Regions from separate parts of the Arthrobacter sp. MDB1-55 genome, predicted to be linked through region 2. Evidence: predicted binding sites of a transcription regulator. Region 2 holds the regulator's gene; the other holds the start of a gene.
What was found. The regulator HrcA, encoded in region 2, represses chaperone genes, less so after heat shock. The targets are predictions, from matches to a motif close to TTNGCACTCGNNNNNNNCGAGTGCNAA.
Positions count from the first base shown of each region.

Region 1: groES (co-chaperone GroES) is a predicted target of HrcA. The motif match lies at 5,590-5,616, and genes of this name have one in related genera.

Region 1 is NZ_JBNHID010000001.1:466,551-474,445, forward strand. It holds gene AC5RU3_RS02310 (glutamate--cysteine ligase) at 1-815, opposite strand, end outside; gene AC5RU3_RS02315 (DUF421 domain-containing protein) at 1,038-1,556, shown strand; gene AC5RU3_RS02320 (shikimate 5-dehydrogenase) at 1,561-2,382, shown strand; gene AC5RU3_RS02325 (class I SAM-dependent methyltransferase) at 2,386-3,597, opposite strand; partial or broken gene AC5RU3_RS02330 (hypothetical protein) at 3,677-3,876, shown strand; gene AC5RU3_RS02335 (HNH endonuclease signature motif containing protein) at 4,007-5,413, shown strand; gene groES (co-chaperone GroES) at 5,755-6,051, shown strand; gene groL (chaperonin GroEL) at 6,141-7,754, shown strand.
Region 2 is NZ_JBNHID010000001.1:1,087,645-1,095,539, reverse strand. It holds gene AC5RU3_RS05235 (GerMN domain-containing protein) at 1-491, shown strand, start outside; gene AC5RU3_RS05230 (16S rRNA (uracil(1498)-N(3))-methyltransferase) at 529-1,284, opposite strand; gene dnaJ (molecular chaperone DnaJ) at 1,298-2,425, opposite strand; gene hrcA (heat-inducible transcriptional repressor HrcA) at 2,492-3,508, opposite strand; gene AC5RU3_RS05215 (DUF3097 domain-containing protein) at 3,654-4,505, shown strand; gene AC5RU3_RS05210 (DUF4870 domain-containing protein) at 4,622-5,053, shown strand; gene hemW (radical SAM family heme chaperone HemW) at 5,058-6,287, opposite strand; gene lepA (translation elongation factor 4) at 6,315-7,895, opposite strand, start outside.

The sequences.
Region 1 (7,895 bases), 620 kb from region 2:
GTGGAGAAGTCGTCAACGAGGCACTGGGTCAAAGCGGCGACGGCGCCGACCTCCTCGAGCGTGGACAGTCCGTCACACACACGCATCTCAATGGTGCCCAGGTTGCCGACCGGGCGGATGTCCCACCGGATTTCGCTCACCGTGTCGATCACTCCCGTGGTGAACATGTCCTGCACATAGGCCTCGTACTCGCTCCAGGTGGGGAACTGGAACGGCAGCCCGGCGGTGGGAAGCTGCTGGAACATGAGGGCACGCTGGGAGGCGTACCCGGTGTCCTCGCCGCCCCAGAAAGGGGACGAAGCGGAAATGGCCTGAAAGTGCGGGAAGTAGTTCACCAGGCCATCGAGCACCGGCAGGACCTTGTCGCGATGATCCAGGCCAACATGGACGTGGACGCCGTAAATCACCATCTGCTGACCCCACCACTGGGTACGATCAATGAGTTTGGCGTAGCGTTCCTTGTCCGTCACCGGCTGGGAACGGGGCGCACTGAAGGGATGAGATCCGGCGGAGAACAGTTCGACACCCATCGGATCCGTTACTTCGCGGACAGCGGCGAGCGAGCGGCTCAGGTCTTCTTTCGCTTCCGCGACGGTATGGCAGATTCCGGTCACGATCTCAACGGTGTTGAGGAGCAGCTCCTGTTTGATGTGCGGGTGTTCGTCGTCGGCCTGCAGTTCAGGGTGCCGCTCGTTGACGCCCCGGAGGACTTCCTTCGCTACTGAAACGAGGTCGCCGTTGTACCGGTCGACGAGTGCGAGTTCCCACTCAACCCCGAGGGTCGACTGCTCGGACTTCGCGAACTCTAACTTCAATGCTGTGCTCCTGACCGGTACCGGACGGTGGGTGATTGCTGCCTCGGTATCGCGCCATCGCGGGTGAGAACTGAGCCCAATAGTAGTGCAGGCGGCCTGTCGAACCCTCGCTGAAGTCTTCCGCGCCACCTAGTGTGAAGAACATGTCTTCGCGAGCTGGTGGGGAAAACCGCCACGGACAGGGCGGCCGCGTGAGCGTTCAGGAACAGGGAAGGAATCGGTATGTGGTTCGATAGCTGGGCTGATATCGGGCGGATACTCCTTATAGGATCGGCTGCCTACGCGCTTCTCGTCGTGGTTCTTCGGGTGTCGGGCAAGAGAACCCTCGGCCAGCTCAATATCTTCGACTTCATCGTCACTGTTGCCTTCGGGTCGACCCTGGCGACCATCCTGCTCAATTCGGATGTCTCGTGGACGGAGGGTGCGTTCGCACTCGCCCTGCTGGCGGGGCTGCAGTTCATGGTGGCTTTCACTTCGTCCCGCCGCCCGGGCTTCAGGGAATCAATCACTTCGCGTCCGGCTCTCCTGTTCAAAGACGGCGAGATACTCGAGGCAGAACTGCGCAGGAACCGTCTGACCAAGTCGGAACTGCTACAGGCAGCGCGCATGCAGGGCAACGGTGACCTCTCACAGATAGCGGCAATCGTGCTTGAGACGAACGGCAAAGTCAGCATCATCTCCACCCAGAAGTATGGGGATGGTTCCGCGTTGGAGAACGTACTGGGGCCGGAGCATAATTGAGCGGGTGCCGATCCTGAACAAAGACATGGTCCTGTGTATCTCCCTCGCAGCGAGGCCGAGCAACATCGGAACCCGGTTCCACAACTGGCTGTATGACGAACTGGGGCTGAACTACATCTACAAAGCGTTCACCACCACTGACCTGCCGGCAGCCATCGGCGGAGTGCGTTCGCTGGGTATCCGCGGCTGCGCCGTATCGATGCCGTTCAAGGAGGACGTTATTCCGCTCGTCGACCGGATGGACCCTTCAGCAACCGCGATTGATTCTGTGAACACCATCGTGAACGATGACGGCGTCCTCACCGCCTACAACACCGACTACCTGGCCGTCGCGGAACTGATCGGACAGCGACGGGAGGTGACGCCGTCGTCGTCTGTTTTGTTGCGCGGATCCGGCGGCATGGCGAAGGCCGTTGCGGCAGCCGTGCGGGATGCCGGCTTCACCAGGGTCACCGTCGTGGCGCGGAACGAGGACGCCGGGCGGAGACTGGCGGAGCTGTACGGCTTCGAGTGGCAGGCAGAGCCCGGCAATACCACGGCAGACCTGCTCATCAACGTGACGCCGCTCGGGATGACCGGTCAGGACGAGGACGTCCAGTCGTTCAGCGATGAAGCGGTGACGGCGGCGTCGCTGGTGTTCGACGTCGTTGCGCTGCCGTCCGAAACACCCCTCATCCGCGCAGCCCGCCGGGCAAACAAGCCGGTGATAACCGGTGCGGAGGTCATTGCGCTGCAGGCAGCCGAGCAGTTTGTGCTCTACACCGGGGTCCGGCCGACGGCTGAGCAGATCCGCCTGGCGGGCGAGTTCTCGCGCCAGCCCGCCTAGAAGTCAGCCCAGAACTGGTTCGACGACGACGGCGACCCTCTCCTCGCCGATCCTCGTCAGCACCAGCGTGGCCTTACGCACGGACTTCCTGGAGCCGGTGAGCAGCTGTTTGCGCAGCTCCTCCGGGGTGACGGAAGTGCCGCGCTTCTTGATGTCCAGGACGCCGATGTCGTTGGCCTTGACCCAGGCTTTCAGGGCCTTCACGTTGTAGGGCATGACGTCCAGGACACGATAGGGCCGGGCAAACGGCGTCTCCACGAGGTTGGGCGCGCAGATGTAGGCGATGTTGGGGTCGACAAGGTGTCCACCGATCTGGCGGGCGACGTCGGCGACCAGCCCGGTGCGGATGATTGCGCCGTCGGGCTCGTAGAGGTACCCCTCAGCGGGGCCGATCGGGGCGTCGTCGTCCGCTCCGAAGTCACTCTCACTCGTGAGTTCAGTCGCGCCGTCGGTACGGATGAGCAGGGCGCTCCGGCGCACGTTGTCGCGGCGGAGGGCGTTGAACCACAGGACCACTTCCGCGACATCGCCGTCCACCGAGACCCACTGCGCTTCGCAGCCGGCAGGAATTGCCTCGTGGGGGATACCCGGGCCGAGCTTCACCCCGACGGGCATACCTGTGTCAGCGAGCGCTTCGACGAAGGACAGCGGCGGGGAGAACGCTTCGGGATCGAACAGGCGCCTGGTGCCGGAGCTGGAAGTGGTCCGCCGGGCGGGATCCAGCCAGACGCCGTCGTACCCCGCGAGGTCTACAGCTGACGCATCGGCATTCAGGACCGTCGCATTGGACCAGGGCAGGAGGTTCATCGTGGCGGCAGCTGCGGTGGTTTCATCGAGCTCGACGGCGGTGACGTCCCGCTCAAGGGTGGCGAGCGCCATCGAGTCGGCACCGATCCCGCAGCCCAGGTCGGCAACCTTCTGCAGCCCGGCGGTCACGTAGCGCTGGGCGTGCCGGGCAGCGACGTTGAGTCGGGTCGCCTGCTCAAGGCCAGCGGGCGTGAACAGCATCCGCGCCGCGAACGGGCCGAACTTGCTCTGTGCCTTGGCACGAAGGCGGGACTGCGTGAGGGCGGCATTGACCACATCAGGGGCATGACCTGCCGCGCGGAGCTGCTCATTGAGGCGGAGACTGTCCGCTTCGGAGTAGGGGCCAAGCGAGTTGAGCAGTTCCCAGCCCTCGGGAGTCAGGACGGGCTCAAGAAGGTTCTGGGTCAAGGTATCGCTTTCCGCTGGGCTTTCGGCTGAAGTTTGGAACGGCCTACGCCGGGTCCTTCAGTTTAGGGCGTCTGTTGACGGCAAGCGGCAGCGCGTGTGGATTGCGATGGCTCTTGCACAGCAGACAGACGTACTGCTCTGACGGAGGACACCATCCGTGCAGTGTTCGGGCTCGACAGCCGGGTGATCATTGATCCCACCTCCGGCGCGCCACTTATGTTGCCGCTCGGCCGCCATCACGGTCGACATACGGCAGAACCGGAGTCGGCCCGGCGGTAACAGTTTCTGCTGCCAGGCAGGGCGGTGACACGGGGGTGCCGCTGCCCGGTCATGTTGCTGGTGATGTCCGGTTTTTCACTCGTTTACACCTTCGAGCGAAAATGTCGGTGGTGGGTGATCAACTTGTTTCATGACTATGAAGGAGCAGTTCCCTCCGGATGCTGATGGTGCGCGGATTGGGCTGACATCGGTGTGGGAGGGTTCCTCGGTGCCGGCTCCTGCCGGTCCGCGTGGACACGTGCATCTCCCGCCGGTGGATTCCTTCGACCTGTCGGGGGCGGTGGATGCGTTGGTTCTGGTCAATGAGTTACAGTCCTGGGCTGAAGCGCAGAAGGTGAAGCTGGTGAACCGGATCCGGGAGCATTACCGGGTGAAGGCCTTGCTGCAGTACGAGGTGAGTGGTGCCGCCGAGGAAGAGGCTTCGTTTCACGCCGCTGAGGAGGTGGGTGCGGCGCTGCGCCTTCCCACCCGAACCGCGAGGGCCCTGGTCGAGTCCAGCGAGCGTCTAGTCCACGCGTATCAGCGCACGTTCATCGGGTTGGAGTCCGGGAAGCTCTCATGGCGCCACGCCGCGACGATCGTGGAGGAATGCGTCGGCGTCCCGTCCGATGCCGTTGCCCGGTTCGAGGAGGAGCTGATCGATACGGCCGAGCACTCCACGGTGGCGAAGCTGACCCGGCAGGCGCGCGGACTGCGGCAGATCTTGCACCGGGAAGCGGCCCCGGAACGTAAATCACGTGCGGAAGCCGAGCGGCGTGTGGTGCTGGAACCTGCCGCTGATGGGATGGCCTGGTTGAGCGCTTACCTGCCCGCCGAGCAGGCCTGCGGGATCTACAACCGGATCGACGCCGGAGCCCGCTTCCTCCAGGACCCGGACGAGGACCGCACCCTCACACAACTACGTGCCGATGTGTTTACCGACCTGCTCACGCATACCTGCGCCAGCGACCCCAGCACCGGGGCGGGCTTCCGTGGCGTGGGTGCCACGGTCCACATCACTGTCCCGGCCCTGGCCGTCCTGAACCAATTACCCGGTGCCGGTAGCGAAGGGCCCGGCTCCGAGACCGCCTACGGGGCTGACCATACTGGGAGTGGTGGCGAATCGGCCTCCGCTGACCAGCGCCTGTACGCGGTCCTGGAAGGCTACGGTCCGATCGACACTGACACCGCAGCCCGTCTCGCCGCCCACGCGCCGTCCTTCACCCGCATCCTGACCCACCCGGAAACAGGAGCGGCGCTATCCATCGGCCGGACCGCGTACCGGCCACCCAAACACCTTCAGGACTGGGTCCGTGTCCGCGACAAAACCTGCCGACACCCCGGCTGCAACCGGGCAGCAACCGCCACCGAGATCGACCACACCATCCCCTGGCACCAGGGAGGGTCAACCACCCACACCAACCTTGCCTGTCTGTGCAGCAAACACCACACGCTCAAAACCAACGAACACTGGCATTACAGGCAACCCGAACCCGGAACCATCATCACCTCCTCGCCAGCCGGCAAAACCTACACCACCCAACCGCCACCCTTCTGAGCCGAGAGCGGTGCCGGCGGTGCCGACCTGTTTCCGGACGGCCTCGGGTGCTTAGGCGCCTGGGGTGCTTGTACAGGGGCCGGTTTCCCAACTTCAGAACGAACGGCTTCAGTGCGAATGGCGCGGCCTGTCGAGTGCGCGGGGCGTCGCGTCGTCGTGCCCGGATTTACACCCCTCTGGCACTCGCCTTGACCGAGTGCTAACCGTTTGCATAAAGTCAGACTTGGCACTCTCGCTATGAGGGTGCTAATCCTTCGAGGATGCGCCAACCGGCACCGCGACGACGGTCAGCGCCTGCTCGATACCCCGATTCATTCAAACCAAGTGAAGGAGAGGTCCGAGTGTCGGTCTCTATCAAGCCTCTTGAAGATCGTATTGTTGTCCGCCCGCTGGAAGGCGAGCAGACCACCGCTTCCGGTCTGGTCATCCCGGACACCGCCAAGGAAAAGCCCCAGGAGGGCGAGGTCGTCGCAGTAGGCCCCGGCCGCGTTGACGACAACGGCAACCGCGTTCCGGTCGACGTTGCTGAAGGCGACGTCGTCATCTACTCCAAGTACGGCGGAACCGAGGTCAAGCACGGCGGCCAGGAGTTCCTGGTTCTCTCCGCTCGCGACGTTCTGGCGATCGTCGTCAAGTAGTTGTGCAGAAGAACCCCGGTCGAATCAGGCCGGGGTTCTTTCCTGTAAGTACACATCCCTGCACACGCCTGAAAGGAACGTAACAAACAATGGCAAAGCAGTTGGAGTTTAACGACGCCGCTCGCCGCTCGCTGGAAGCCGGCGTCGACAAGCTGGCCGACACCGTCAAGGTGACGCTCGGCCCCCGCGGACGCAACGTCGTCCTCGACAAGAAGTGGGGCGCCCCCACCATCACGAACGACGGCGTGACCATCGCCCGTGAGGTTGAGCTGGACGACCCGTACGAAAACCTCGGCGCTCAGCTCGCCAAGGAAGTTGCCACCAAGACCAACGACGTCGCCGGTGACGGTACGACGACGGCCACTGTCCTCGCACAGGCACTGGTCAAGGAAGGCCTGCGCAACGTTGCAGCCGGTGCAGCACCAGGTGCGCTGAAGCGCGGCATTGAAGTTTCCATCGAAGCTGTTGCGGAGCGCCTGCTGGAGAACGCCCGCGAGGTCGTCGGGAAGCAGACCGCAAACGTTGCCGCCATCTCGGCCCAGAGCCAGGAAGTCGGCGACCTGCTCGCCGAAGCGTTCGAGAAGGTCGGCAAGGACGGCGTCATCACGATCGAGGAATCCTCGACCACGCAGACCGAGCTGGTCCTCACCGAAGGTATGCAGTTCGACAAGGGCTTCCTGAGCCCCTACTTCGTCACCGACGCCGAGCGTCAGGAAGCCGTCCTCGAAGACGCACTGATCCTGATCAACTCCGGCAAAATCTCCGCTCTGCAGGAATTCCTGCCGTTGCTGGAGAAGGCGCTGCAGGCCGGTAAGCCGCTGTTCATCATCGCCGAAGACATCGAAGGCGAAGCACTGTCCACCCTCGTGGTCAACAAGATCCGCGGCACTCTGAACGTGGTTGCGGTCAAGGCTCCCGGTTTCGGTGACCGCCGCAAGGCCATGCTCCAGGACATCGCCACCCTCACCGGTGCGCAGGTTGTTTCCCCGGATCTCGGGCTGAAGCTGGACCAGGTCGGCCTCGAGGTGATGGGATCGGCACGCCGTATCACCGTTACCAAGGACAACACCACCATCGTTGACGGTGCCGGCAGCGAGCAGGATGTTGCCGATCGTGTTTCGCAGATCCGCGCCGAGGTTGAGCGCACCGATTCTGACTGGGACCGTGAGAAGCTCCAGGAGCGTCTCGCGAAGCTGGCCGGCGGCGTCGGCGTCATCAAGGTCGGAGCAGCCACCGAGGTTGAGCTCAAGGAAAAGAAGCACCGCATCGAGGACGCAGTGTCCTCAACCCGCGCCGCCCTTGAAGAGGGCATCGTGGCAGGCGGCGGTTCTGCCCTGATCCACGCGTCGAAGGTCCTCGACGAGGACCCGAACGTCCTCAAGCTTGAGGGCGATGCGGCAACCGCCGTCGGTCTCGTCCGCCGCGCTCTCGTCCAGCCGCTGCGCTGGATCGCCGAGAACGCGGGCTTCGAAGGTTACGTTGTCATCGACAAGGTCAGCCAGCTCGAGGTCGGCCACGGCTTCAATGCCGTCTCCGGAGAGTACGAGAACCTGGTCGACGCCGGCATCATTGACCCGGTCAAGGTCACCCGCTCCGCACTGCGCAACGCAGCGTCAATCGCCGCGCTGGTCCTCACCACCGAAACACTGGTGGTCGAGAAGCCGGCCGACGACGAAGAGCACGGTCACGGCCACAGCCACTAGCTGCAACTGCAACTGTGCCCCTGCGACGCCCCGGTCCCTCGGACCGGGGCGTCGTTGTCTTCATCACCGACGCCAGCGTCAGTGAATTTGATCACTCGATAGGGCGCCGAAAAGCCGGTGACACCCGGGATCACCAACTTT
Region 2 (7,895 bases):
CTGTGCAGCAGCTTGTGTACACCGCGACAGCCGCGGCAGCCAACTCAGGGCTGATCATCAGTGGCAGTCCCAGCAGCGTGCGGCTGCTGGTGGACGGGAAGGCCGGCTACAAGGCGTTCGGCCATATCGAGCTGGGGTCTGTTCTTCAACGCGACGTGAGTGCTATTGCTCCCGTTTGGATCATCAATCCGCAGGACAGTTCCCTCAAAAACGACCGGACGGTCATCGTCCAAGGGAGCACCACGACAACTGATCCGAGCCTCGATTGGCGGATCCGCCGGGTGAATGCAGGCGGTGTTTTCACGGAGGATGTGGTCGCTGGATCCGTTCCCGTCGAGGCGGGCACGGGTGCCGTCGGACTCTATGAATTCAGCGTCTCCCTGGAAGAGGGGACATACCTTGTCGAGGTGTACGAATCGACGGGAGCCGACCCGGGCGAAGGGCCTGCCGCTGACACCATTGCAGATGACAAGCTGGTCAGCATCCGCTGACCAGCTTCAACAGCAGTGGCCCTTTGCCAGCGGCCTATTACCAGCGGCCCAGGAGCTGATTCAGGACGGCAATCGCCGCAGGTCCGGCGGTCGAGGCTCGCAGGACGTTGGTTCCCAACTGCACGGGAACGGCCCCGTGTTCCTCGAACAGGGTCACCTCCTGCGGGCTCACACCCCCTTCGGGCCCCACGATCACCGCCACTGTTCCCGTGTGATCCTCGGACCGGCGGTTCCAATAGCTCGCAAGGGAAATTCGCCCTTCCTCATGCAGCAGGACCGGGTGCGCTACATCGGCGAGCCAACGCCCCAGGCCCCTGCTGTCCACTGTGTCGAGGACCTCGGGCACACGGGTACGCCGGCTTTGCTTCGACGCTGCACGGACGACGGATTCCCACTTCGCCTGCCCTTTCACTGCTTTGTCTGCGCGCCACCTCACGATGCTTCGGTCAGCTTGCCACGGAACGACCGCGTCGACGCCAAGCTCGGTTGCGGCCTCGACTGCCATCTCGGCCCGATCACCCTTGGCAAGAGCCTGCACCAGGACGATGCGGGTCGCCGGCAGCGGTTCGAAGGAAACCGTATCCACTGTCATGACGACGGCCGCGCCGGACACATCGACGACGGTACAGCCCAGGCGGTTTCCCTCGCCGTCCAAGAGGTCCACCGTCTCACCGGCCACCACGCGTTTCACAGTGGCTGCATGGTGCGCTTCCGTTCCTCGCAGTGTGATGCTGCCGCCGGCAACGGCGGCCTGAACCTCCGCAGGATCGCCGAAGTATGCCTGGTTGGTCATGATTCTCTACCGGTCAGAGGTTGCCGAGGCGCTCGCGCAGCCGGGCGAAGACTCCTGATCCACTGCTTGCCAGCTGCCCCTCGGTGAACTGCTCACCACGCATTTCCGCGAGGCGTCGAAGCAGCTCTTCCTGGGCTGCATCAAGGTTCCGTGGAGTTTCGACGCTCAGGTGCACGAGAAGGTCTCCCCGGCCGTATCCCCGCAGATGTGTGACGCCGAGGCCCTTGAGCGTGATCACTTCTCCGGATTGGGTTCCCGGTTTGATGGTCAGTTCCTGGTCCCCGTCGAAGCTGGTCATCGTCACGGTGGTGCCAAGCGCCGCCGCTGTCATTGGCACGCTCAGGGTCGCGTGCAGGTCATCTCCTTCGCGGAGGAAGGTGGGATCGCTGTTGACCCGGATCTCGACGTACAGATCACCCTGCGGTCCTCCTGCAGTGCCCGCTTCACCCTGTCCGGCAAGCTGAATCCGCGTACCGGTGGCTACACCTGCGGGAACCTTGATGGTAAGACTGCGGCGGGAACGGATGCGGCCGTCGCCATTGCATTCGTTGCACGGATGGGGAATGACGGTGCCGTAGCCCTGGCAAGTGCCGCAGGTCGCCGTCGTCATGACCTGGCCCAGGATCGACCGGACCGCGCGCTGCACCTGCCCGGAGCCACCACAGATATCGCAAGTCTTCGGAGATGTGCCCGGCTGGGTGCACGATCCGTCGCAGGTGGGGCACACCGCAGCGGAGTCCACCTCGATCTTCTTGTTGGTGCCGAAGACGGCGTCCTTGAGATCAATGCGGACGGCTATGAGTGCGTCCTGTCCGCGCTGGGTCCGCGACGGCGGACCGCTGGGGCCGCCGCCTCCGAAGAAGGTTTCGAAGATGTCCTGGAATGCGAATCCGGGGCCGGCATAACCGCCGCCGAAGCCGTTGTCCGTTCCGTTCTCGTTTCCGGTGGTGTCATAGACGCGCCGCTTCTGCGGATCAGAGAGAACTTCATAGGCGCGGGTCACCAGCTTGAATTCCTCAGCTGCTTCCGGCCCGGAGTTGACGTCCGGATGAAGTTTGCGGGCCAGCTTCCGGTAAGCCTTCTTGATCTCTTCGCCACTGGCGTCGCGTGCAACACCTAGGACCTCGTAGTGATTACTCACTCCTGCACATCACTTCCTGTAATCTCACCGCGCGAGCGGCTCTGGTTCAAGGGGTCCGTCATCCGTTCATGACTCATCGAGGATGCGGGAAAGATAACGGGCCACCGCCCTGACGGCGGCCATGGTGGTGGGGTAGTCCATTCTGGTGGGTCCGAGGACTCCCACCTTGGCAAGGGCGTCCGGCCCGTATCCCGTGGCGATCACCGAGGCCTCTGCAAGGCCACCGTACGGGTTTTCACGACCAATGCGGACGGAAACGCCGAGGGCATCCTGCTCCATTTCGGAGAGCAGCCGAAGCATGACCACCTGTTCCTCGAGGGCCTCCAGCACAGGGCCGATGGTCAACGGGAAGTCCAGGGTTGAGCGGGCAAGGTTGGCCGTTCCTGCCATGACGATCCGATCTTCCCGGTTCGCGGCGGAGAGATGTTCCAGGCCGTGCGCCAGTGCCTGGCCCAGCGACTGGAGTGCGGGCGGCAGCTCGGCCACACAGGACGCCAGTTCCGAAGGAAGCGACGGTAGGCGCACGCCCGACACTTTGGTCAGGAAGCGCTGACGCAGATCGGCCAATTCGTTTTCATTTGCGTCGGCAGGGACGGGCACGACCCGCTGCTGCACCGCCCCGTTGGTGGAAATGAGCACCACCAGCACGCGGCCGGGCGCGAGCAGTACCAGCTCGATGTGGCGGACGGACGCTGCGCCCAGATGTGGGTATTGAACGACCGCGACCTGATTGGTCAGCTGTGCGAGGAGCCTTACCGTGCGGTCCAGGACGTCGTCCAGGTCATCGGCACTTTCCAGAAGGGCACGGATGGCACGCTTCTCGGGCGCGGATAACGGCTTCACTTCAGCGATGCGGTCGACGAACAGCCGGTAACCCTTGTCAGTGGGAATGCGGCCGGAACTGGTGTGCGGGGCGGTAATGAGGCCTTCCTCTTCGAGGAGCGCCATATCATTGCGGATGGTAGCCGAGGACACGCCGAGCTGGTGCCGCTCAACCAGGGCCTTGGACCCTACCGGCTCACGGGAATGGACGTAATCCTCGACGATGGCACGCAGGACTTCAAGCCGCCTGGGCTCGCTCATATTCACCTCCGATATACCGCATTGCCCACTCAACGAGTTAGCACTCAACACGCCTAAGTGCCAAGTCTAATACGATCGCTGCGATTGTTAGCATTGGCTCTGCCTGTTCCAGCGGGCAGGGATTTGCGGAAGCGAGCGAAATCACATGTCGTATCACCAGTGGGGCGCACAGGACATTTCCCAGCCCCGACGCGTCGTCCTTGAGAAGGTTGAGGCGCGTCCGGGCATCGTCCTAGAGGACGTTCAAAGCGGGTTCGTCGGCGAGATACTTCGTACTGAGAAGTCCGGCGGTATGCATGTCATGATCCTCGAGGACCGCCGCGGCAAACGGCGGACCTTTCCCCTGGGATTCGGTTTTCACCACGAGGGCTCCCCCGTTGAGATGGTTCCCGCGCTGCAGCGCACCGCAACGCCCCAGCGCACAGCCTCGGGCTCGGTCCGCGTTACCGGCCAGCGTGCCCGAACAGCCCGCGCGAGCAGAATCTGGGTCGAGGGCAAACACGATGCGGAGCTGGTCGAGAAGGTGTGGGGCGATGATCTGCGGGTTGAGGGCATCGTCGTCGAGCCCTTGCACGGGGTCGATGACCTGGCAGGGGCGGTCCGCGACTTCGCTCCCTCACCCGGAAGGCGCCTCGGTATCCTCGTTGATCACCTTCTGCCCGGAACCAAGGAAGCTCGAATCGCCGAACAGGCCATGAAAGTGACCGGTGCAGCGCTCAATGTGTTGATTGTGGGGCACCCCTACGTCGATGTGTGGCAGGCAGTGAAACCGCGTGCTCTCGGATTGGAGGCGTGGCCCGTCATTCCCCGCGGAGAGGACTGGAAAACAGGGATACTGACGCGGCTAAACTGGCCGTGCTCCTCCCAGGCGGATATCGCCAACGGCTGGAAGCGCATTCTGAGCGGCGTAAACACCTACGCGGACCTCGAACCCTCTCTGCTGGCCCGGGTCGAAGAGGTCATCGACTTCCTTACCGGGCCGGGGCCGAACGCGTAGCCCCAGCATCGCTGTAAGTCGTGGGAACTGCACGGGCACGCTTCACCCAGTACCCTTAGACAGTAAGTTCTGCGCGGAATGCGCGGTGAAGCCCTATCAGTCCGAAGGAATTTTCGTTGTCCAACAGCGCTAATCGGCGCGGTGTCGCACAGACTCCTCCCGCCTCCCAGGACAGAACTACCTCCTTCCAGGGTGCCAGTCCAAGCGCTCCCGCGCTGACTCCCTCCGAGGATCGCCAATGGGCGACCCTCGCCCATTTTCTCGGGATCCTGGGGTTTGTGCCGTCTCTGGTTATCTTCCTCATCTATCGGGACCGGGGGCCCTTCACGGAGCAGGAATCGAAGGAAGCCTTCAACTTCACTTTCCCGCCGAGCATCCTCGCAGCCGTATGCCTGCTGCTGTCCCTGCTCCCGGGCATTGGGGGGCTTTTCGCCGTCCTGAACGCCCTCATCTGGGTTACGCTCGCGGCCTTCTCGGTGGCAGCCGGCATCCATGTGAACCGCGGCAGGCCTTACCAGTACCCCTTCAATCTCCGGATCTTCCACTAGGACGTCAGTCCGGCAAAAGGCGACGGACCACGCCATCGGCTAGTAGCCGCCCGCGATCACTCAGGATCACGGCGCCCTTGAACGCCGCCACAGGGTCGATGAGACCATCAGCTATCAGCCCTGCTACAGCCCTGCGTCCCGGGGATTGCAGGTTCTCCGTCGGGTAACCATCAGCAAGCCGGATGCGAAGCAGAACGTCCTCAACGTAGCGGGCGTCCTTGTCCAGAACTTCACGTCCGGCCGCGGGCGACTCGCCTGCCGCAAGTCTCTGAGCATAAGCGGCAGGATGCTTGACGTTCCACCAACGGGTCCCCCCGATATGTGAATGCGCGCCCGGCCCTGCTCCCCACCAGTCATGGCCTTTCCAGTACGCGATGTTGTGGCGGCACTGATCCTCACCGGAGCGGGCCCAGTTACTTACCTCGTACCACGCCATTCCGGCCGACTTGAGCAGGGTGTCGGCGAGTTCGTACTTGTCGGCGTGGTCGTCGTCGTCGACCATGGGCACCTGACTGCGCCGGATACGGCGGGCCAGCGCGGTGCCGTCCTCGATGATGAGGGCATAAGCGGACAGATGATCCGGTTCGAGGGCAAGCGCCGCTTCCAGGGACGTCCGCCAGTCCTGAAGGTCCTCGCCCGGTGTGCCGTAGATCAGATCCAGGCTCACCTTGAGCCCGGCAGCACGCGCCCACTCGACGGCAAGGGGGACCCGCGCCGGCGAGTGGGTTCGGTCCAGCACCGCGAGAACGTGGGGCACAGCGGATTGCATGCCGAATGACACGCGGGTGAAACCTGCACGCGCCAGTTCCTCGAGGGATTCAGGCGTGACGGAGTCGGGATTGGCCTCGATCGTCACCTCGGCTCCCGGTGCCAGGCCCCAGATGTCGACGGCGGTGCGGAGTACCCGTGCCAGGTCCGCCGAGGGCAGGAGCGTGGGTGTCCCTCCGCCGAAGAAGACTGTGCTCAGCGGGCGGTCGGCAACACCTGAAGCGGCAAGCGCTCCGGCCGCAAACTGGAGCTCCTGCTGCACCGTGAACGCGTAATTGGCCTGCGACGCTCCCCCACCGAGTTCAGCGGCGGTGTACGTGTTGAAATCGCAGTACCCGCAGCGAACAGCGCAGAAGGGGATGTGAACGTACAGGCCGAAATCACGCTCGGCGGAGCCGGCTGCCGCGGTGGGCGGCAGAGCGCCGTCGGATGGAGCGGGGTCGCCGAGAGGCAGCGCGCTAGGCATTGGCGCTCCGGAAACCAGATACTGCTGTCACTTCTTCGCTTTGTCCTTGGACTCATCCGACGACAACGCGGCAATGAACGCTTCCTGGGGGACTTCCACGCGCCCCACCATCTTCATGCGCTTCTTACCCTCTTTCTGCTTTTCGAGCAGTTTGCGCTTTCGGGTGATGTCACCGCCGTAGCACTTGGCCAAGACGTCCTTCCGGATAGCCCGGATGTTCTCCCTCGCGATGATGCGCGCGCCGATGGCCGCCTGAATGGGAACCTCAAACTGCTGACGCGGGATCAGTTCACGCAGTTTCCCCGTCATCATGACGCCGTAGGCATATGCCTTGTCCCGGTGGGTGATGGCGGAGAAGGCATCAACCTGCTCGCCTTGGAGCATGATGTCCACTTTGACCAGGTCGGCCACCTGGTCGCCGTCGGCCTTCCAATCCAGAGAGGCGTACCCGCGGGTCCTGGACTTCAGCATGTCGAAGAAGTCGAAGACGATCTCCGCCAGCGGGAGCCGGTACCGGATTTCCACCCGGTCTTCGGAGAGGTAATCCATTCCGCCCATGACACCACGCCTGCTCTGGCACAGTTCCATAATGGTGCCCACGAATTCGTTGGGCGCAAGGATGGTCGCCGAAACCATCGGCTCTCGGACTTCGGCGATCTTGCCGACGGGGTATTCGCTCGGGTTGGTGACGTGAACTACGTTCTTGTCCTCGAGCGTGACCTCGTATTCCACGTTCGGTGCCGTCGAGATCAGGCTGAGGTTGTACTCGCGTTCGAGTCGCTCACGGGTAATTTCCAGGTGAAGCAGGCCGAGGAAACCCACTCGGAAACCGAAGCCCAGAGCAGCGGAGGTCTCCGGTTCATAGACCAGGGCGGCATCATTGAGCATCAGCTTTTCCAGAGCATCACGAAGCACTGGATAATCCGCCCCTTCGAGGGGGTACAGACCCGAGAAGACCATAGGCTTTGCGTCCGCGTAACCGGCCAGCGACTCCGTCGCGGGCTTCGCGAAATTGGTGACGGTGTCGCCGACCTTGGACTGGCGAACGTCCTTCACGCCGGTGATGAGATAGCCCACCTCACCTACGCCCAGGCCCTTGGACGGTGTGGGCTCCGGCGAGCTGACTCCGATCTCAAGGAGTTCGTGAGTAGCACGGGTGGACATCATCTGAATGCGTTCACGGGGGCTGAGCTGTCCATCGACGACCCGGACATACGTCACGACGCCCCGGTAGGTGTCATATACAGAATCAAAGATCATGGCCCGGGCAGGCGCGCTTGCGTCTCCGACGGGAGAGGGAAGATCCCTGACGATCTTGTCCAGCAACGCCTCTACGCCGACGCCTGTCTTGCCGGACACCAGCAACACATCCTCCGGATCCCCGCCGATCAGGTTGGCCAGTTCCGCAGCATACTTCTCCGGCTGGGCGGCCGGAAGGTCGATCTTGTTGAGCACCGGAATGATTGTGAGGTCGTTCTCCATGGCGAGGTACAGGTTCGCCAGTGTCTGGGCCTCAATCCCCTGGGCAGCATCAACCAGCAGGATTGCTCCCTCACACGCTGCAAGGGACCGCGACACCTCGTATGTGAAGTCAACGTGTCCAGGAGT